DNA from 4 places in the Fictibacillus sp. NPDC058756 genome. Region 1 is predicted to be linked to each of the others. Evidence: riboswitches for the same ligand, from Rfam matches in the RefSeq annotation. Region 1 holds a riboswitch; each other region holds the start of a gene.
The links. A riboswitch is a leader RNA that binds a small molecule or an ion and turns the genes downstream of it on or off. The one in region 1 is predicted to bind S-adenosylmethionine.
Positions count from the first base shown of each region.

Region 2: linked by a shared signal. The riboswitch ahead of ACFW35_RS03985 (methionine ABC transporter ATP-binding protein) and the one ahead of ACFW35_RS04700 (MetQ/NlpA family ABC transporter substrate-binding protein) in region 1 are both predicted to bind S-adenosylmethionine.
Region 3: linked by a shared signal. The riboswitch ahead of sfnG (dimethylsulfone monooxygenase SfnG) and the one ahead of ACFW35_RS04700 (MetQ/NlpA family ABC transporter substrate-binding protein) in region 1 are both predicted to bind S-adenosylmethionine.
Region 4: linked by a shared signal. The riboswitch ahead of ACFW35_RS19750 (methionine ABC transporter ATP-binding protein) and the one ahead of ACFW35_RS04700 (MetQ/NlpA family ABC transporter substrate-binding protein) in region 1 are both predicted to bind S-adenosylmethionine.

Region 1 covers NZ_JBHYPU010000001.1:947,729-953,276, forward strand. The annotation lists partial or broken gene ACFW35_RS04690 (ArdC-like ssDNA-binding domain-containing protein) at 1-135, shown strand, start outside; SAM riboswitch class I at 143-259, opposite strand; SAM riboswitch class I at 451-565, shown strand; gene ACFW35_RS04695 (alpha/beta hydrolase) at 646-1,455, shown strand; SAM riboswitch class I at 1,514-1,630, shown strand; gene ACFW35_RS04700 (MetQ/NlpA family ABC transporter substrate-binding protein) at 1,757-2,578, shown strand; gene ACFW35_RS04705 (hypothetical protein) at 2,618-2,791, shown strand; gene ACFW35_RS04710 (sigma-54 interaction domain-containing protein) at 3,198-5,036, shown strand; gene ACFW35_RS04715 (tartrate dehydrogenase) at 5,197-5,548, shown strand, end outside.
Region 2 covers NZ_JBHYPU010000001.1:817,660-823,207, forward strand. The annotation lists gene ACFW35_RS03975 (anti-sigma-I factor RsgI family protein) at 1-1,055, shown strand, start outside; gene ACFW35_RS03980 (hypothetical protein) at 1,183-1,527, shown strand; SAM riboswitch class I at 1,606-1,730, shown strand; gene ACFW35_RS03985 (methionine ABC transporter ATP-binding protein) at 1,981-3,006, shown strand; gene ACFW35_RS03990 (methionine ABC transporter permease) at 2,999-3,667, shown strand; gene ACFW35_RS03995 (MetQ/NlpA family ABC transporter substrate-binding protein) at 3,693-4,511, shown strand; gene ACFW35_RS04000 (hypothetical protein) at 4,575-4,697, shown strand; gene ACFW35_RS04005 (carboxymuconolactone decarboxylase family protein) at 4,783-5,163, shown strand; gene ACFW35_RS04010 (hypothetical protein) at 5,410-5,548, shown strand, end outside.
Region 3 covers NZ_JBHYPU010000001.1:2,933,489-2,939,036, forward strand. The annotation lists gene ACFW35_RS15070 (aspartate aminotransferase family protein) at 1-942, opposite strand, end outside; gene sfnG (dimethylsulfone monooxygenase SfnG) at 1,442-2,530, opposite strand; SAM riboswitch class I at 2,767-2,879, opposite strand; gene ACFW35_RS15080 (DUF421 domain-containing protein) at 3,025-3,726, shown strand; gene ACFW35_RS15085 (alpha/beta fold hydrolase) at 3,734-4,543, opposite strand; gene ACFW35_RS15090 (type 1 glutamine amidotransferase domain-containing protein) at 4,800-5,462, opposite strand.
Region 4 covers NZ_JBHYPU010000007.1:7,446-12,993, forward strand. The annotation lists gene ACFW35_RS19740 (MetQ/NlpA family ABC transporter substrate-binding protein) at 77-892, opposite strand; gene ACFW35_RS19745 (methionine ABC transporter permease) at 908-1,570, opposite strand; gene ACFW35_RS19750 (methionine ABC transporter ATP-binding protein) at 1,563-2,576, opposite strand; SAM riboswitch class I at 2,644-2,751, opposite strand; tRNA gene ACFW35_RS19755 (tRNA-Ser) at 2,965-3,057, opposite strand; gene serS (serine--tRNA ligase) at 3,335-4,609, opposite strand; T-box leader at 4,681-4,898, opposite strand; gene pdxT (pyridoxal 5'-phosphate synthase glutaminase subunit PdxT) at 4,936-5,520, opposite strand; gene pdxS (pyridoxal 5'-phosphate synthase lyase subunit PdxS) at 5,525-5,548, opposite strand, start outside.

The DNA of each region.
Region 1 (5,548 bases):
CTCGGAGCTGGAGAGTACGCGACGTTCAAGCAGATCGAAGAAGCGGGAGGGAGGGTGAAAAAAGGCGCAAACTTTAATTCCTTTCAACGTTTATTTCTAATAAAAAAAGCTCAACCCAAAAGGAAGAGCTTGTAAAAACTCTTCCTCATCTCTCAGAACACTTTCATGTTCTGATGGAATTGGCACCATACTGTTTTCAGAAGAAAACAGCGGTTGCCGGGCATCGCAGGGCCAGTCCCTCCGCCACTCTTGATAAGGAAATCAAGTACCTATTCATTTAATAAACTTAATTATATCTATTTTCAGAACTTTAGCAATATTTTTTCATCAAAATTATTAATTGATATTGCGTATTTTGTGAATAAAAAGCTTTTCATGGCAAGTCTAATACAATATTCTTGTTGACACCAAATTACATTTCCTCTATCATTATCCTAAATTTAATAAAAACTCTTATTAAGAGCAGGTGGAGGGAATTAGCCCAATGAAGCCCGGCAACCATCGGTGTACATTATTTTATACCGGAACGGTGCTAAATCTAACAGCTTACGCTGAAAGATGAGAGGACGAACGGACCTAAGTATCAGCCGTGTTCTCTCATGAACACGGTTTTTTTGTTGAATAAAGACGGAAAGGAGAACAATTATGACAAAACCTGAGTGTTTTACGTGGAGAGGTAAAGTGCTGGCACATACGATTCATTATCCCTCACTACAAGCTGTTGAAGAAGGAGCATATCCACTCATCATTATCTGCCACGGGTTTACAAGTACAAGAATTGGTGTGGATCGATTATTCGTAAAAACCGCAAAGGCACTTGTTAAACAAGGGTATGCGGTTCTGCGTTTCGATTATGCTGGATGCGGTGAAAGTGAAGGTGAGTATGGAGAGAATGGGTTTTATTGTTTAATCGATCAAACGCAAGCAGCCATTTCGTTTGGCCGGTCTCTTCCGTGCATTAATTCCGAAAGTGTTACGCTGATCGGCCATAGTTTAGGTGGTGCTGTAGCTGTTTGTACAGGTGCGATAGATAATCGAATCGGAAATATTATCCTATGGTCAGCTGTTGGACGACCATATGAAGATATTACGACAATTGTAGGATACAACAATCAGTTAGATAACGTTATTGATCATTTAGGATATGCAATTACTGATGACTTCATTTCATCTCTCAAGCCATTTTCACCGATTGACGATCTGTACAAATATAATGGCAACGTACTTTTCATTCATGGAACAGGAGACATCGTCATTGATGCTGTATATTGCTCAGAATATTATTACCATGCCAAAAAAAGGATAAAGGGAAGTGCAGAAATGGTTTTAATTGAAGCTGCCAGCCATACGTTTTCAACTATTCCGCATTTTAAACAGCTTATATCTGCAACATCGTTATGGCTTTCAAAATATGTTCCTGCAGATGTAAACCCTACTTTGAAAAAAAGTGTTTAAAAAGTGATTGACATTAATAGTAAATTCTGTAATAATACAAAGTAATTTGATAGGAATACTCTTATTAAGAGCAGGTGGAGGGAACTAGCCCTATGAAGCCCGGCAACCATTCATGCTGAACGGTCAGTATGGAAACGGTGCTAAATCTAACAGCAGTTAAGCTGAGAGATGAGAGGAAATCGGATTTTTTCGAGAAAGCCTTTTGTCTCTTTTATGAGCTCAGAAGGTTTTTTTGCATTCTGCCTCTTGAAGAGTTTTATCAAAGAACTATAGAAAAATTGGGGATAGGGGAGAAAGAAAAATGAAAAGAATGATTCAAGTTTTATTCGCAAGTGTGGCAGTGTTTGTATTAGCTGCTTGTGGATCATCAGCAAGTGGCGGAGAGAAAACGGAAAAACTAGTAGTTGGGGCATCCAACGTACCGCATGCTGAGATCCTGGAAGAAGCAAAACCACTTTTGAAGGAAAAAGGCATAGAATTAGAGATTGTTAAATTCCAAGACTATATCTTACCGAACAAATCACTATATGAAAAAGAAATCGATGCGAACTACTTTCAGCATATTCCATATTTAACACAACAATTGAAAGACAACCCGAAGTATAAGTTTGAAAATGCTGGCGCCGTTCACCTTGAGCCGATGGGCGTTTATTCAAAGAGACATAAGTCATTGAAGGATCTTCCGAATGGTGCGAAAGTTATCTTGAGTAACTCTGTTGCCGAGCATGGTCGCATCCTCTCAATCTTTGAAGCAGAAGGACTAATCAAGCTTAAAGAAGGAAAGGGATATGAAGCGCAACTTAGCGATATTGTAGAAAATCCGATGAACTTAGAATTTGTGGCAGACATCGATCCAGGTCTATTAACAAAAACGTATGAGCATGATGAAGGAGACGCGATTGTCATCAACACAAACTTCGCGATTGATGCGAATTTGAATCCGAAAGAAGATTCTATAGCTCTTGAAGGATCTGAATCACCATTTGCGAACATCATCACGGTTCGTGAAGGCGACAAAGATAAAAAAGCGATCAAAACATTGCTTGAAGTGCTTCATTCAAAAGAGATCACAGACTTTATTGACAAAGAATACAAAGGTTCTGTGCTTGCTGTGACGGAGTAAAGTGAGGTTATTTACGTCTTATTTTCGAGGTGAATGACATTGGGAATCTTATCTGATCGTGTAAACGAGCGCAGGCGAAGAATCATTACTTATATTCTTTCTGTAGCTAAATTAGAGTATCAGCAAAGCGATAAGGATTATTATCACAAACTTCCTTTAGCCAAATTGGAACAAGAATATAAGGAATTTCAGGAACTGCAGAAAAAGTTATAGCAAGTGTACAAAAAGCAGCTGGTTATCGGTTGCTTTTTGTTTTTTGCACGGAGCAGTTGCGATTTCTTTCCCCAGATAAATAGACTTCCGACTTATCACAATAAAACTGACCAAGTAAATTACTTCTTCTTTAAGTTGGATAAAGAACTCTAAGTAATTGGTTACTAATTGAACAAAGCTCTTCATCATATTATTCCGCAATACCAGCTAATAGAAGGTCAATAGATAAGACTAAAAAGCTGAAAAAGACATGTTACAATAAAAATGACATACAAAATAAGCTTCAAAGGCAGGACTTGAAGTTATTGTTATAAAAGTATTTTATTGAAGTATATATTACTTTACCTAGCCTCTATTTTTGCATTTATATGTTAAATTATAAAACAAAGAAGGGAGTGTAGAGAAAATGATCGCTTTGTATAAATTAAATAAAACACTAGAAGCTATCTTCATTCAACTATTAATCAAACAAGGTATTCAACCAACCTGCCTTCATTCTAAAAAATCGATTATCGATCATATGATGAACCCTTTTGTTCTGATTACTCCTTCACCTTATGTAAATGAGGTTCAATCATTTTCTATCCCAATTGTACCTCTTTCCCTTCATTTAAGTGATTTCGAAAAAACGATTAATGAACAAAATCTTTATGAACAAAATCTCTTAATTATGGTGTCAGATGAAGAAAAAAAGTGGTTAGACACTGAAAATCTTCTGATGTATCATAACCATTTTGATATTTGCAGCAAAGAATTTATTAAACTCAGTAATGCCAATAAAAACACAACATTTCTTGTTCCTTCTTGGGAAAGTAATCTCCCTATGTCTAAACGAACAAATGAAAATTTCTTTTATGTTCATCCTTCAATGGATACTGTGGTTTCCGCAATACGCCAGGCAATGAATTTAACTGATGTGACGAAAGAGATGTTTAAAGAAAAATACCAGGTACAAGCCATTGCCGATTCTGCTCATGATGGTTTAATAGCGGTAGACAAGCAAGGAAAAATAACACTAACCAATAATAATGCGAAAAAATATCTGGGACTAGAAGGAGATGTGGTGGGACGGAACATTACAGAATATATCCCACATTCCGATATGCTGAGGGTACTGCAAACCGGTAAGAAAGAAATAGGTGATGTAGCCAAGATCCTTGATCGCCAAATCATTATTAACCGTTACCCCGTTATTCTTAACAACACTGTCGTTGGCGCGGTATCTAATTTTAAAGAAATTACCGACTTGCAAAGAATGGAAATGAAACTAAGGAAAAAATTGCATGAAAACGGATTAGAAGCGAAATACAGACTAGAGGACATTATTGGGGAAGTCCAAGGGATTCGTGAAGCTAAAGAACAGGCCAAGATCTTTGCGCAAACAGATGCAACGGTACTCATTACAGGAGAATCTGGAACAGGAAAAGAATTGGTTGCACAAGGAATCCATCTGCAAAGCAGTCGGGCAATTGGTCCCTTTGTTGCCGTTAATTGTGCCGCTTTTCCTGAAAATTTACTAGAGACTGAATTGTTCGGTTATGAAGAAGGCAGTTTTACAGGAGCAAAGAAAGGTGGTAAGCAAGGGCTGTTTGAATTGGCGCATGGAGGAACTTTGTTTTTGGATGAAATCGGAGAAATGCCATTGCAAATTCAGGCTCACTTATTACGAGTTCTGCAGGAAAGATCGATCCGGAGAGTCGGAGGACAACGAACCATTCCTGTTAACGTACGGATTATTGCAGCAACCAATACAAACATCGAAGACGAAATTGAAAAGAAGCAGTTTAGAAAAGATTTATACTATCGTTTAAATGTACTTTCACTTGAATTGCCGGCTTTGCGAAACAGACTAGAGGATGTTCCCTTGCTTACCTGTCATTTTATAGAGCAATTTAATGAACAGCATCAAAAGCAAATTAAAGTGATCGATGAAGATTTTTATTCCGTTTTACAAGACTATCACTGGCCAGGAAATATTCGTGAGTTGCGAAATGTTTTAGAACGAATCGTTTTGCTTCAACAAGGTTCAGTCATAACGGCTAAAGATGCCTCATTTTATTATCCTAAACTTAGAAAGAAGAGAACTCAAACAACTGCCAGTTCCAGTATTGCGACTATTAAAGAGAATGAAAAAGATTTAATTCAAGGTGCGCTTCAACAATATAAAAGCAGGGCAGAAGCGGCAAAATCTCTTGGAATTGACCGATCGACCCTTTGGCGTAAAATCAAAGAATACAAGCTTTGATGTTTTATTTTGAAACAGATGATGCGAAATAAAACGAATGAAGTAGAATCACTGTTTTTGTTTGCCCTATTATACCCAAATAATTCAGAATATTTAAAATTAACTGAATTGGCATGAAACTTGCATTAGTAATTGGCAAACAAAAAAATGAGGTGATAGCTTGCAACATTTCTCAATAGCGGCCATACCTGGAGATGGAATTGGGCCTGAAGTCATGGCAGAAGGGTTAATAACATTAAAGAAAATTGAGGAACTGCACGGGGGCATTCATTTCTCCATTGACACATTTGATTGGAATTGTGATTACTATTTAAAACACGGAAAGATGATGCCAGAAAATGGCCTGGACATTCTGCGGGATTACGATGTGATTTTGCTTGGTGCCATCGGTGCACCAACTGTTCCTGACCACATTTCAGTATGGGAATTGATCCTGCCCATTCGCAGGGCCTTTCAGCAATATATCAATTTGAGGCCTATTAAACTATTAAGAGGTTTAGAGAGTCCTCTAC
Region 2 (5,548 bases), 130 kb from region 1:
ACAGAAAAGCTACTTTGCTTATGAAAGATGGAACATTTGTAACGGTAAGAGTACCAGCAGGCAAAAATCCATCAGTGGGCAGAGAGTATCAGGCTTCTTATTTTTCGGAAAAGAAAAGAAGTCTTTTTGTGCTGCCATCTGTAGCAGCAATACTTGCCGTTGTTCTTTTATCAGAATTGATCCCAACTGGAAGCCAGTCAGCAGCAGCGGCTTATGTAAGCTTTGATATCAATCCAAGCTTAGAAGTAGGCGTAGATGAGGAAATGCAGGTTATACAAATAGATGCATTTAATGACGAAGCAAAAGAAATCATAAATAAATATAATCTGAACGTTGAAAATCAATTTTCGTTTGAGGACTTTGCTGATCAGCTTATTAAGGCTTATGAGGAAGAAGGGTATATGGAATCAGACCATTCTATGCTCATCACAACAATTTCCAGTGAAGAAGGCAATGATAAGACTGAATCAGCTCTAGATCAAGCAGTAAATTCAATTGTTAAAAAGACTGTTGTAAAATACCCTGTCCGCATCACTGTTTCAGAGTCTAATCATGACACTCGTGAAAAAGCAAAACAGCTTGGAGTGTCTTCAGGAAAATACAAAGCATTTCAAACTGCATACATAAACGACAAGACTTTAAAAGAAGAAAAGATAAAAGAGGTTAATTTTCAAGAGCTAAAAGTGAATACTTTATCCTCTAGTGACATAAAAAGCTTACCGCATCCGATGAAAATTAAAACAGACGACAATGAACAAAAGAATGACTTAAAGATAGCAGTGCCTAAAAAAGCAGATAGCCAACCAAAAGAAGTTAAAAAGCACAGAGAAAATCATCACAATCACCATAATTACCATAACAAGAAACAAGAAAAATTGGTGAAGCCTAAAGAGAAAAAGTTAAATAATAGCGATAATAAGCATCAAAATCGTGTGTTTAACAGCAATAAGCAAAAGAATAATGAACACCAAAACAAAAACGCTAATAATCATCATAAGAAAAATCAGCAGGATCGCAATAAACAAGATCACGACAAATATCGTAACAAACATTAGCACTAAATATGTTAATACTGTCGTAATTACAAAAACGATTTTCACTGACTGTCGAACGCTTTATAAAGGTAAACACTCCGTTCCTCTCGAAAAGGTGAAATAACAACCAATTCGGGGGGGATTTTATATGCTGGATGTCACCTTTTTTGAAAGACAGATTGGAAAAAGTCCATACTTGCCATTGTATAACATTCCGGTTAAACCTAGATTTAGTCTCAATGATGAAACTACATTGAGGATTGATTACAGAGAAGGAGAACGTAATCGTATCGTTGTTTTCAGAGGAAATCCAAAGTATCTATCTATGATGCTAGATGGGAAAATGAAGCTTACAACACTCCTTCGCCAAGAGATGATCGAGTTTCACGGGACGTTAAGACAGCGGCTGAAATGGGAAGCCATATTCTACTTAAGCTCCCATTGGGAACAAATATCTGCAGGCGTCTTGATTAAAAGTGTTAAAAATGTTTGACACGAATCGACAGTGGTGATATTATTCATCACAGTAATTCAAAAAATGCATCGCTTTAACTTAATAACGAAACGCTTTAACTTATCACGAGAGGTGGAGGGACTGGCCCTATGAAACCCGGCAACCGCTAGCTGTATGTAATCCATACTGACTAGAAAGGTGCCAATTCCTGCAAGGCATTCAAATGTCTTGGGAGATGAGGAGAACGTGCATAGAATATTATATGCCTTTCTGCTCATATTGAAGCAGAGGGCATTTTTTTATTTGAATTATGAAGTTGCATCATTGGTTTGTTGATTGGAGCGCAAGGTGCGAGACTCCAGCGGTATTAGCGGGACAGGTGAGACTCCTCACGGCGCAAAGCGCAAAGGAGGCTCACCGCATCCTGGAGCGGAAATCAACAGCTTCTAATTGCAATTTAAAGTATTACAGATGGAAATGAGGTTAGTTCTATTGATTAATTTACATTCAGTCCGTAAAGTCTTTCAAACCAAAGATGGTGAAGTAAAGGCTGTAGATGCGGTAGATTTAAACATAAAACAAGGTGAAATTTACGGCATTATTGGATACAGTGGAGCAGGGAAAAGTACTCTTATCCGGATTCTCAACATGTTGGAAAGACCAACAAGCGGTACGGTTACAATCGGCGGGAAAAATATGTCTGAGCTCTCTTCAAAAAAACTAAGAGAAGCTAGACAGGAAATAAGTATGATCTTCCAGCACTTCAACCTTTTATGGTCAAGAACCGTTAGAGAGAACATTGCTTTCCCGCTAGAAATCGCTGGGTTTCCGAAAGAGAAAATCAAGCAGCGTGTGGACGAGCTGATTGATCTTGTCGGACTAGAAGGCAGAGGCGGTTCATACCCTTCACAGCTAAGCGGGGGCCAAAAACAGCGGGTCGGTATTGCGAGAGCACTTGCCAATGAACCGAAAGTTTTATTATGTGATGAAGCCACTTCAGCACTTGATCCAAAAACAACCGACAGTATTTTAGATCTTCTAGTAGAAATTAACCAGAAGTTAGGTTTAACGATTGTGTTGATCACTCATGAAATGCATGTTATACGAAAAATCTGTCACCGTGTTGCGGTAATGGAAAGAGGAAAAGTTGTAGAAGAAGGCGATGTGCTGAACGTCTTTAAAAATCCTAAAGAATCCATTACAAAGGATTTTGTAAAACAAGTTACAGAACCAGAAGAAACAGTGGATACCATTAAGCAATTTATAGAGGAGTTTCCTGAAGGCAGAATTGTTCAGCTTACTTTTGTAGGAGGCCGTGCTGGTCAGCCTTTAATTACAGAGCTGATCCGGAATTTTGAAGTGGATGTTAATATCCTGCAAGGTAAAATTACTCAGACGCAAAATGGTCCATACGGTACGTTGTTTATCCAAATAAAAGGTTCTGAAGCGGCACTTTCTAACGCTATGGAATTTTTAAATAGTGTTCAGGTAGAAGTTGAGGTGATTCATAATGCTTAGTACTTGGTTCCCCAACGTTCAATGGGATGTTGTTTTAGAAGCAACAAAAGAAACGTTATATATGTCAGCCATATCGGTTCTTGTAACATTCGTTTTAGGTCTAGCTTTGGGGCTTGCATTATATTTAACTGCCCCAGGAAATCTTTGGGAAAACAAAGTCTTAAACAGTATCATTGCTATTATTGTGAACGTGTTCCGGTCTATTCCGTTTATTATATTAATTATTTTGCTGATTCCATTTACGCGCTTTATTGTAGGAACAATGCTTGGGGCAGAAGCAGCATTGCCGGCATTGATTGTTGGAGCAGCTCCATTTTATGCGCGTATGGTTGAGATTGCTTTGCGAGAAATTAATAAAGGAGTAATCGAAGCAGCGAAATCAATGGGTGCCACAAACACTCAAATTATTTTCAAAGTACTTATTCCTGAAAGCACTCCAGCACTTGTTTCTGGTATTACCGTTACTGCGATTGCTCTTGTAAGCTACACAGCAATGGCCGGTGTAGTTGGAGCAGGAGGTCTTGGTAACCTCGCGTATATGGAAGGTTACCAGCGGGATAATGCAGATGTAACTTTAGTTTCAACTGTTCTGATCTTGGTCATCGTATTTGTTATTCAATGGATAGGGGATCGATTCACAACAGCTTTAGATAAAAGATAAGCTCAAACAACAAGGAGGAAATCACATGAAAAAAGTATTTTCAATTATTTTACTTGCTGTAGTTGCTGCAGCACTTGCAGCTTGCGGCAATAAAACAGAAGGGGGCATCAGCGACGAAAAGCTGATCGTCGGGGCATCAAACGTACCTCATGCTGAAATTCTTGAAGAAGCAAAACCACTTCTAAAAGAAAAAGGTGTAGAGCTTGAGATCAAAACGTTCCAAGATTATGTACTTCCAAATAAATCTTTGGATGAAAAAGAAATCGGAGCAAACTACTTTCAGCATGTTCCTTATTTAGAATCACAAATGAAAGACCACGGTTATAAATTTGAAAATGCAGGCGGCATTCACATTGAGCCGATCGGTGTTTATTCTAAAAAATACAAGTCTCTAGATGAATTGCCACAAGGTGCTACGATTATCATGTCCAACTCTGTAGCTGACCACGGGCGTATGCTTGGTCTTTTAGAAAAAGAAGGTCTAATCAAAGTTAAAGAAGGCGCTGGTACTGAAGCGCAAGTTAAAGATATTGTAGAAAATCCAAAGAAACTAAAGTTCAAAGCAGATGTTGATGCAGGAATGCTTCCAAAAGCATATAAAAACGGTGAAGGCGATGCAGTACTGATCAACACTAACTATGCGATTGATGCAGGTCTTAATCCTCAAAAAGACGCTATTGCAATTGAAGGCTCAGATTCTCCATTCGTAAACATTATTACTGTACGAGAAGGAGATAAAGATAAGAAATCTGTTAAAGCTCTAGTTGAAGTATTGCGTTCAAAAGAAATTCAAGATTTCATTGAAAAGAAATACGAAGGTGCAGTAGTGCCTGTAACTGAATAAATGAATGAAGGGTGTCTCCACTTGATGAGGCACCCTTTATGTTTAATTTAAGGTGGACAATAAATGGATGGAATTGAAAAAATATGTGATGAGAACGTATTTTTATGTGATAGTAAGTCATTTTGTGATGATAGTCATTTTTTATGTAATTATGCAGACTTTTTATATGATGTTGTATTTCTTTAAAGAATCCTTTCTCCTTACATATCGCCCACAAAAATAACCCATACTAATCCTGTTTACTAAAAAGTGACAGGAGTGTAACGACAACATGAAACAAGAGGATCAACAAATGCCAGGATCAAATTCTGCACAATATCATCTTATCCGGTATAAAGAAGGTTTAGGAAAATATAACGAAAATATGCCTGAATTAACACATGCATATAATGAATTTACACGCCACTGTTTCAAGGAAGGCGAAATTTCCGAAAAATATAAACAGCTAATCGCGCTGGGGATCAGTATCTATTCACAAGATGAATATTGCATCATTTATCATACAAAGGGATGTCTGGATCAAGGATGTTCTGAAAATGAAATCCTGGAAGCTGTAGGCGTGTCTGCCGCATTCGGCGGTGGAGCAGCTATGAGCCAGGGAGTAACCCTTGTTCAAGAATGTATTAAAGAGTTAAATAAACCACGCCATTAACTTTTCCATACATTTACATGTTTTATTCATGTTAGAAAAGGTAATGGAAGTAATGTAGCGGATTTAGCAGGATTATAAAGGGATGTTCATCTTCTATAGATGAAAGCACGCAGTAACCTCTCACAAAACTTGGCATTGTATCATATGCAAGTTGTAGATCTGAAGAGCTGCTGATAAGCTATAACTATCTAAACTCGAAAGGATTGATTCATTATCCACCCCATAAAAGTAAAGCATACATCTGAAATGGAAAAAGCAATGCACCAATCACATGGTTGCGGTTTTGCAGAGTATGAAAGGGACTTGGAGAAGCGGTTAGATGTTGAGAAAGACCGTGAAAAGGAATATAAAAAAGGTTTAGAAGTAGCGGCTGATGCAACTAGGA
Region 3 (5,548 bases), 2.0 Mb from region 1:
GAACGTTCCGATATGTGCACCAGGTCCCCATTTATCAAGTTCCCGGTCATAGATCACGACGGATAACGGCAAGCTTCCTCCGATAGCTTTTGATAAAACAACAACATCGGGAACGATATCTGCATGCTGGAATGCAAACAACTCACCTGTGCGGCCAATTCCAGTTTGAACCTCGTCAATGATCAGCGGAATGTTGCGTTCTTTTGTGATTCTGCGAATTTCACGCAGCCACTCAACTGGTGCAGGAATAGATCCGCCTTCCCCTTGAACAACTTCTAAAATCATAGCTGCTGGAGGAAGAATTCCGCATTCCGGATCATATAAAAGGTTTTCGATATATTTTGCGCTGATTTTCGCTGTATCTTCTCCACCCATTCCAAACGGACAGCGATATTCATACGGATATGGCATAAAGTGAACATCTGGCATTAAACCTTGAACATTCTGCTTAGGTCCTAAGTTTCCGGAAAGAGCCATCGTTCCGTGTGTTGCTCCGTGATACCCCCCTTGGAAAGATAGAATGCTTCTTCTTCCTGTCGCTGTTTTTACAAGTTTGATTGCAGCTTCGATCGCATCTCCGCCAGTTGGTCCGCAAAATTGAATCTTTGCACGCTTCGCGAATTCTTCTGGTAAACTATCAAACACTTCACTCACGAATTCTTCTTTTACTGGTGTCGTTAAATCCAGTGTATGTAATGGGCGCTTGTTATGAAGCACTTTTTCAATCGCATCGATTACGACCGGATGATTATGGCCAAGTGCCAGCGTCCCTGCTCCTGCCAGACAATCTATGAATTTTCTTCCGTCTGCATCTTTTACATAGATTCCTTCAGCTTCTTCTATAGCAATCGGGATCCGTCTTGGATAGGACCTCGCGTTCGACTCCCGTTTTTCCTGCTGTTTAAGGTAAAGTTCGTTCATTTCTATTTGTAGAGTGCTCATGTTTGCTCCTCCTTAAGGTTTAATTGAATTCACGTTACTGAAAATGATTCTCATTATTAATTACATGTACCACTTTAAATGATAATGATTATCATCGTCAATGATAAAAATTTCTCACTTTCTTTCCATATATTTTTAAGGCTGGTAGCGACGATAAGGTCTAAAGTCCCTGTATTTTGATATAAATTAATGAGAATGTACAAGATAAATCTCATTAGCGGTACTTTTAACAGTTTAAGCTGGCAAGTTCTCATCAGAAGTGTTGATTTCACTGCCATCCGCCCTTGTTCTATGCATCACACTTGTATTTGATCTGTATAAAGGCACGTAATAGGATAAATTTGTTTTATCAACGGTAATTTTAAATATATTCAAGGTAAAGATAAGTTTATAGAAATTTCGACATCCCTAACCAAAACTACAACCCCAACGACCTTTACCTAAAATAAAAAAAAGCCGCCACAAACGGCGACTTTTCACATGTTTTTCACTTAAAAAATTAAACAAGCACTCCCTCTTCCTTCAATCGAGCTTCTTTTTCTTTCACAAGCGGTATCACTTTCTCTCCAAAGTCTTTCAAATCATTTTCATAATGTAAAAAGGCGGTCAGAACAAGGTCAACGCCTAGCTGCTTCAACTCTATTATGCGGTCTGCCACTTGTTCAGGTGTTCCGATCAGACCTGTTTTGAATCCATCATTATACTGGACGAGATCCTCGAATGTAGAATTTGTCCACATTCCCTCTTTTTCCTTAGACGATTGCCCTGCTTCTTTTACGGCTTCACCAAATCCTTCAACCGCTTCAACGTCAGCATTTGAAACAATATCACGCAGAACTTGAACAGCCTCTTCTTCTGTATCTCTTACAATCACAAATCCGTTTGCCGCATATTTCAAAGTACGGCCTTCTTTCTCTGCCAAAGCCTTCACTTCTTCAATCTGATTCTTGAATCCTTCTGTCGTGTTTCCGTTCATGAAATACCAATCCGAAACTCTTGCTGCCATCTCTTTTGCAGCCTTTGAGTTACCGCCTTGGAAAATTGGCGGTGTCGGCTTTTGAACAGGTTTCGGTTTCAGCGGAGCGCCATTTATTCTGTAAAAATCACCTTTGAACGTTGTCTCTTCTTCTGTCCAAAAACTTCTTATAACTTTAATAAATTCTTCAGAACGGCGATACCTCTCGTCATGCTCCAGCCAAGGTTCTCCATATCCGGTAAACTCCCCTTTAAACCACCCACTCACGACGTTGATCGCCGCCCGGCCGCCAGAGATATTATCGAGTGTTGCCATCATCTTCGCATATACACCTGGATGCCAAAGCCCCGGATGAACAGCTGAGATAAGATTTATCTTTTTAGTAACACTCGCCAAAGCTGCAGCAAGCGTGGCCGCCTCCAGCTGATATTCAGCACCATAGCTTGCAAAGAAACGCGTCTGAAGAAGTGCAAAATCGAATCCGGAATCCTCTGCGATTTGAGCATAGCGTTTGTTCGCTTCAAATGTCCAATCTGTTTCCTGCGGAAGCTTAGATACAACCAACCCTCCGCTAACGTTCGGTACCCAATACGCAAATTTTAACTCACTCATTTTCTTTTCCTCCTCAAGGTTTATATCCCTTGAATTGGACGACATTTCGCTTCACATGGTAAAATGTTTAAGCGATTCTTAAGCCCTCCTCAAGGGGTGATCATCGCAGCCCGGGGTGAAAGTACTGCCATACTTTCACTCCTTTTTAAAGCTTTACACCTCCTTAAAATAATAAAACCCCTTCACTCAAAGAAAAGAGCGAAGGGGTGGAATAACGAAAAAAAGTACCCGCTTGCTTCTCATCTTCGGAGCTTAAATCTTAAGCTTCCTCTGAAATTGGCACCGTGCACAACTTGTACTGGTTGCCGAGGCTTCATAGGGTCAGTCCCTCCACCTCTCTGGATAAGAAGAAATTCGATTAAGTTTTAATTTAAAATTGATTGTAGCATACCCGCAAGAATAGTCAAACTATTTTTATAATTTATTTCTGGTTAAAAAGTCATTTTTTACGACCATACTAAATGCATCAAGTTTAACGGGGTGCTGCTAGTATGCTGGATTTTTATCAAGCACAAGAGAATTTATTGGCGATCGAATGGATTTTAAGGGCAATCGTTGCCTTCTTCTTTATGCTGTTTGCTGTAAAATTGATGGGCCAGCGATCTTTCTCACAGCTTCGTTTATTGGATTTCATTATGGCTCTTATCTTTGGAAACATCATTGCCCATCCCCTGTCTGACCAGCATCTTGGTCTTAAAGGTTCCCTTATCACAATGTCCGTTCTTGTTATTCTTTATGTGACTACAACCATGACCGGTCTGCATTGGCACCCACTTAGAAAATTAATAGATCCAGCACCTATTCTGTTAGTAAAGAATGGTCAAATATTATATAAAAACTTGAAAAAAGCACGGATTTCAATAGACGTTTTGTTTTCTGAACTGCGAAAACATAGGGTAATAGATATTCAAGAAGTCGCACTCGCTTTGTTTGAATCCAATGGTACCATTACTTCATTTTTACAGCCGCAATACCAAACTGTTATTCAAAAAGATTTAAACTTGCCTCCAAAGCCTTTCGATTATCCTCAGGTTGTTATTAAAGAAGGAAAAATCAATCAACAAGAGCTTTCGGAAACAGGAAAAAATGAGGCATGGCTTTTGGAACAACTTCAAAAACAGAACACAAAATTACCTGATATTCTGCTCGCAACACTCGATCACCATGAACATCTTCATGTGATGTATTACAAATGATAAAATTTTAACCTATGAACTGTGAAAGTTCTTTGTTCACTTTCTCCCACTCTTCCCAAAAAAGTCCGTGCCCGCTGTTATTTAACGGAACAAGCTTCGAATTTGGTATTCCTTTATTCATCGCTAGTGCTAAAGGATAAGGACAAACCTGATCATGAACACCATGCAGAATAAGTGTCGGGACTTGAATTTTACCTAGATCCGCAAAAAGCGATTCATCACGTAATGATCCTAATACAGCTGCAGTCGAATATCCTGCAGCTTCTAAACCTAACTGAAAGAACCAGTCGGAAAAAGGAGCCGTTACATATTTAAAGAAAAAAATATCTCCAAACCCCTGAAGCATTTTAGGCCGGTCTTTATACGTACCAGAGATAAGTGTGTTAACTTCTTCAACAGTCTGACCGAATGGGAAATCTGGACGCTTTGTAAAACTTGGTGCAGCAGCTCCAAGCAAAGCAAGCTTTGAAACACCAAAACCGCCATGTTTAGCCATATACCTAATTGAAATCGCCCCTCCGACTGAGTGCCCAACAAGCGTGAAATCCTTTATCTTTAATGTCTGTACAACTGCAAAGATATCATCTGCTAATGGATCATATGAATAGCCCGAATAAGGTTTATCAGATTTACCGAATCCTCTTAGATCAATTCCGATGCATCTAAAACCCATCGATGGCAGCTGATTAAACTGATACTCAAAAAGCTTATAATTTGCCGGCCATCCATGAATAAAAAGAATCGTTTTTTCACCGCTAGGATTAACATCTTCTACATAAATTCTGACGTTTTCCTCCACACGAATATAGTAGCCCACAAACATTCCCCCACACTTCTAATTTCCTTAATAAAATACTCAACTTTACCCGATAGGTGAATGACACAAATCACCAAAAAATCATTACAGGGTAATAGCTGATTTATCCAGGGTAATTAGGAATTATTTTGTGGTAATCTTTATTAATTCCACACTTACAGATATTTATCGAATTTTCGACAAACAACAGCTAAATGATGCTGTCACTTTCATATAAAAACGACCAGCAAGAGCCGGCCGTTTCGTAAATTGTATGTTATTGTTTATTAAGAACTTCGATCATGCGAAGCGCTACACTTCTGCTGGACTGCGGGTTTTGCCCGGTAACAAGATTTCCGTCTGTCACGGCAAAATCTTCCCATTTTCCAGCTCGCTGAAATTCTGCACCAAGTTCGCGAAGTTTTGTTTCGAGCAAGAATGGCACTTCTTTCGTAAGCTGCATTTCTTCTTCCTCTTCATCGGTAAAGGCTGTAACGGTCTTTCCTTTTACAATAGAAGATCCATCTTTCAGTGTCGCTGTTGTCAGTCCTGCAGGTCCGTGACAAACACTTCCGATTACCTTATTTGTCTGCGCCATCTGGCTTACCACTTCCTTTAGAGCTTCACTTTTCGGAAAGTCAAAGACTGTCCCATGTCCGCCTGGCAAGAAGATTGCGTCATAGCTTACTGCATCATCTGCACTAAGTTCAGCTGTATCTTCCAAGAATGATAATGCCTCTTTATATTGATCTTGTTCGACTCCATCTAAGCTGTTCGGATCTAAAGGAATACTGCCGCCTTTAATGCTTTTGACTGTTATGTCATATCCTTTATCGAGAAATTCGTTATAAGGGACTGCAAACTCTTCAAGCCAAAGGCCTGTTTTATTATTTCCGATATTTTGGTGATTTGTTACGACAATCAATATCCGTTTTGACATGTTAGCACTTCCTTTCAGTCGTCTACGTATATCATTTTTCCCGTTATTCTTTTTTTAAAACTACGGGCATCGCCTGATCTGATCTT
Region 4 (5,548 bases), on a different contig from region 1:
CAATTGGCTAAGTCGCGCCGAGGAGGTTCACCACCCGCTCCAAAGAATGCGAGCATCATGAAGTAGAAGCAACCACTTATTTTTTCATCCATTCAGGCTTGCCGAAGCCTTTGAACTCTTTATCGATTACTTCTTCAAATTCTTTGGATTCCACTACTTCTTTTATATCTTTTGCAAATGCCGATTCAAGATCTTTCGTATTAACGACTACACGATTTCGATACGTATCAGGCATATTTTCAAGCTGAAGCGCGTCCAGGAGATCCATTTTTGCAGCGAGCGCGAAGTTTCCTGGTACTGCAGCAACATCCGCACTTTGTACGGCACGCGGAAGCTGGGCTCCCTCTAACGGTTTAAAGTTTAAGTTTTTCGGATTGTCTTTAATATCTTTTTCGGACGCGGTCAGCTGATTGATGTTTTCTTTTATCGTAATAAGTCCAGCATCTTCAAGCATGATTAACGTTCGTGCTAAGTTCACAGGATCATTAGGAATCGCAAGCGTGCTTCCTTCTTTTATCTCTTCTATCGATTTAAACTTATTAGAATACAGTCCCATTGGGGCTGTAGGAACAATTATGACTTCAGAAAGCTTAAGATTCTTTTCTTTTGCGAAGTTTTCCATATACACTTTATGCTGAAAAAGGTTTGCATCGAGGTCACCTTTAGAAAGCGCTAAGTTTGGCTGGATATAATCGCTGAATTCAACAACCTTTACTTTATAGCCTTTTTTCTCTAAAGAGGGTTTAATCGCTTTGTTTACCATATCTGTGTAAGGACCAGCAGTTGCTCCAAGGGTAACTTCCTTATCTTTTGATGCCCCTGATGTGGAAGAGCAAGCAGCTAAAGCCAGTACAGCAATAGCAGTGAATAGTGTAAGTATTATTTTTTTCATATTGAATCCCCTTTTTTATCTTTTATTTACCGCTCGAGCTACTCCGTCACCAATGACCTGCAAAAGCTGCACAATGACAATCAGCAGAACAACCGTTGTAAACATGATTGTGTTGTCGTATCTGTAATAGCCGAATCGAATCGCAAAGTCACCGATTCCTCCGCCCCCTACAATACCTGCCATTGCAGAGTAGCCTAATAAGCTTATTGCTGTGACAGTAATCGCTTGAACGATCCCAGGTTTCGCTTCAGGAAGCAGCACTTCTCGGATGATCATCCATGGCGTTGCTCCTACGGCAACTGCCGCTTCAATCACACCTTTATCGATCTCCCTTAATGAGGTTTCGACTAAACGTGCGAAGAATGGAATAGCGGCTACAGACAGTGATACTGACGCTGCAGTTGGACCGATCGTCGTACCCGTAATCAGCTGAGTTAAAGGCAGCAGAGCTACGAGAAGAATGATAAAAGGTACTGATCGGATCAGATTTACTAAAATACCTGCAATTTGTTTAATCCAGACGTTTTCAAACATTAAACCTTTGTCTGTAACAAACAGGGCTACTCCTAATGGAAGGCCTACTATCAGAGAAACACCTAAAGATATCGCGACCATGTATAACGTTTCAAAAAATGCTTTATTCAAATCTGGCAGGATGCTGTACAAAGAATCAAGCAACTTGTTTCACCACCTCTAAATTGTCGATTCGGTCTTTAATGTAAGCGATGGCACGCTTAACTTCCGCCTCTTCACCTATCAGTTCCATAATGAAAATCCCGAGCGGCGTCTCCTGGATGTATTCAATCTTTCCGTGAAGAATATTTCCTTTTACCTTAAAGTTTTGGAAGAGTTCAGAAACGACTGCTTCTTCTGCTATCGCGCCTTTAAAATGAATCTTAATCACCACTCCTTTACGTCCCTTTAAGAGCGGTTCAGGAAGGTTCATCTGTATAACACTGCTAATAAACGTTTTCGTTAACTCTTTCTCCGGATGTGCAAATAAGTTATAAACATCACCTGTCTCGATGATTTCTCCATCCTGCATCACTGACATCCTGTGACAGATCTCTTTTACGACTTCCATCTCATGTGTGATAAGGACAATTGTGATGCCAAGCTTTTTATTGATGGATTGCAGAAGCGAAAGAATAGCTTTTGTTGTATTTGGATCGAGTGCAGAAGTAGCTTCATCACAAAGCAAAACTTTTGGATCGTTGGCAAGTGCCCGTGCAATTCCGACCCGCTGCTTTTGTCCGCCGCTCAGCTGAGCCGGATACTGATTCTTTTGATTTTCTAACCCCACCATCTGTAATAGTTCAAGAGTCTTATGATTAATTTCATCTTTCTTTTTTCCCGCAGCTTTTAACGCAAATGCGATATTTTCATATACGGTTTTTGCACTAATAAGATAAAAATGCTGAAAGATCATTCCTATTTTTAGCCGTTCTTCCCGAAGTTCTTTTTTAGATAATTTCGTAATGGAGACACCGTCGATTAAAATTTCGCCTGATGTTGGCTTCTCTAATAAATTTAAGCAACGGAGGAGAGAGCTTTTGCCAGCACCGCTGTAGCCAACAATTCCGAATATCTCACCCTTTTCTATCGTGAGTGAAACATTCTTGACCCCAACAATGTCTTTTCCTTTAGCGGAATATATTTTCGTTACATCACGCACTTCAATCATATTTCTGTCCTCCTTCAATATAAAAAGCCCTCTTCATTCAATGGAAGAGGGCGAATAGACATACATCGACTTATCTTCCAGAATGAATGAATCATTCTGCAGGAAGTAGCACCGTTCCATAATGGAGGTTGCCGGACGTCATTGGGCCTGATCCCTCAGTCTCTCTTAATAAGTGTTGATTATTTGATTAAGTTATAATTGACATATTACTACCTGTCGAAAAGTTCTGTCAATAACATTTTTTACTACTTTAAAGTGTTAGCGCTTACATGTCATATAGGATAAGGAAAAATTTTTTTACAGTGAACTAAGAGATTCGCCGCTGATCAATGACTAGAAACAACAAAAAACCTCATCTGATAAGCTCAGATGAGGTTGAATATGTATATGGAGGAGGTAGAGGGATTCGAACCCCCGCGGGTCGTTAAACCCCTGTCGGTTTTCAAGACCGATCCCTTCAGCCGGACTTGGGTATACCTCCGCGTGACTGACAAGAACTATAATAACATGTGAGTAAATATAGTGTCAACGTAATTTTATAAAAAAATAAAATCTTTTTTCGCAACTTTATCGCTATTACAAGAGGTTGATTTCCACTCCAGGTGATCGCTTTCCACGAGGGGTAAGGTGAGCCTTATCGCCGAAAATCCTCGAAATGATAGCTGGAATTGGGGACATTATTTATTTTTTATTTGTAAAATAAAAAATTTGGGCTGCCAAAAGTAAGTTTACTTACTTTTGGGACAGCCCCTTTTGGTTTACTTGATTACTTCTTTATTGCCCATGTATGGACGAAGTACTTCCGGAATGATAACCGTTCCATCTTCTTGCTGGTAGTTCTCTAAAATTGCTGCTACTGTTCGTCCGATCGCTAATCCAGATCCGTTTAGCGTATGAACCAATTCTGGCTTGCCTTTCGCTTCTCTGCGGAAACGAATTTGAGCACGGCGCGCTTGAAAATCTTCAAAGTTAGAGCAAGAAGAGATCTCGCGGTATTCACCGTAGCTTGGAAGGTATACTTCGATATCGTACTTTTTAGCAGCTGTAAATCCGAGATCAGCCGTACACATGCTTAGTACACGGTATGGAAGGTTTAGAAACTGCAGTACTTTTTCAGCATGACCTGTTAGCTTTTCAAGCTCATCGTAAGAATCTTCAGGCTTAACAAAGCGTACTAGCTCTACCTTATTAAACTGATGCTGACGTATTAAACCACGAGTGTCACGTCCTGCAGACCCCGCTTCAGAACGGAAGCACGCGCTGTATGCTGCATACGTAATTGGAAGCTCATCAGCTGTTAGAATTTCTTCACGGTGCATATTTGTTACAGGTACTTCTGATGTTGGAATCAGGAAATAATCCTCTTCACGAATCTTAAATGCGTCTTCTTCAAACTTAGGAAGCTGCCCAGTTCCTGTCATACTTTGACGATTAACCATGTATGGAGGCAGAACCTCTGTATACCCGTGTTCGTCTTCATGAAGGTCCATCATAAAGTTGATCAGTGCACGCTCTAAACGTGCCCCAAGACCTTTATAAAATGCGAAACGGCTTCCTGTTACCTTTGCTCCTCGTTCAAAATCAACAATGTTCAAGTCAGTTGCGATATCCCAGTGTGCTTTTGCTTCAAAAGAAAACTCTGGTACATCCCCCCAGTGGCGAATCGGTACGTTATCATCTTCTGTTTCTCCAACAGGGACACTTTCATGCGGTATGTTAGGCAGCGTCAGCATAATTCCGTGAAGATCTTCTTCTACTTGGCGAAGTTCATCATCAATCGTCTTAATTTTATCTCCTACTTCACGCATCTCAGTAATAAGTTGGTCAGCGTCTTTTTTCTCACGCTTGAATTCTGCTACCTGTTTAGATACCTCATTACGCTTAGACTTTAAAGCCTCCGTTTCACCGATTAATTCACGGCGGCGCTGATCGAGTGCTTCAAACTGATCCAAACCAGAAAGGTCTTCCCCTCTTGCAGACAGTTTTTGTTTCACTTCTTCAAAATTAGCACGGACAAATTTTAAATCCAACATACTTATTTCCTCCTTTATTCGTTATAAAAAATCAAAAAACTCCCGCCCCTGCTCCTAATGATCACATTAGAAACAGGGACGAGAGTTAACCCGCGTTGCCACCCTGATTGCAATAGAACTATGCCTACTGCCGGCTCATTTAAGTATAACGGTTCTTTACCGGAAAAGCTTACTTACCTTCGGCTCTTCACTCGAGGATGGATTCACAAAACACTTTGATCGGTTTTCACCAGCCACCGACTCTCTAAACAAAGTCATTTTTGCTACTAGTTCCTGTCATTGATTTTTTATGATGATTTTATAGTAATGTACAGCATTTTTCTATTTTATGCAACTACTTCTTTGTTGGATTGCACCATTTTTACAAAATACTGATGTAAACGGTGGTCGTCCGTCAATTCCGGATGGAAAGCTGCACATAAGAAATGACCTTGTTTGGCTGCAACGATTCGGTCGTTATGCTTTGAAAGTATTTCAACTTCAGGACCTACTTCAACGATGAACGGTGCTCGTATGAATACGCCTGTAAAATCTTCACCGACTCCGTGAATCATAAGATCAGCTTCAAAGCTGTCAACTTGGCGGCCAAACGCGTTGCGTTCAACTGTCATGTCGATCAGCTCCAGATGAGCTGTGTCCTGACCCTGAATTCTTTTTGCCATCAAAATTAATCCTGCACAAGTACCAAATATAGGCTTGTTTTTTGCAAATTCCTTTAACGGTTCAAGGAATAGATATTTATCGATCAATCGTCTCATCGCTGTACTTTCACCGCCTGGCATTACCAAGCCATCAAGATCCTCAAGCTCTTCTACACGTTTTACCGCTATAGCTTGAGCTCCAGAAGCTTTTATGGCTTTAACATGCTCCTGTACTGCTCCTTGTAAAGCAAGAACTCCGATTTTCAGCATGTAATTACCAGCCTCGCTCCTGCATGCG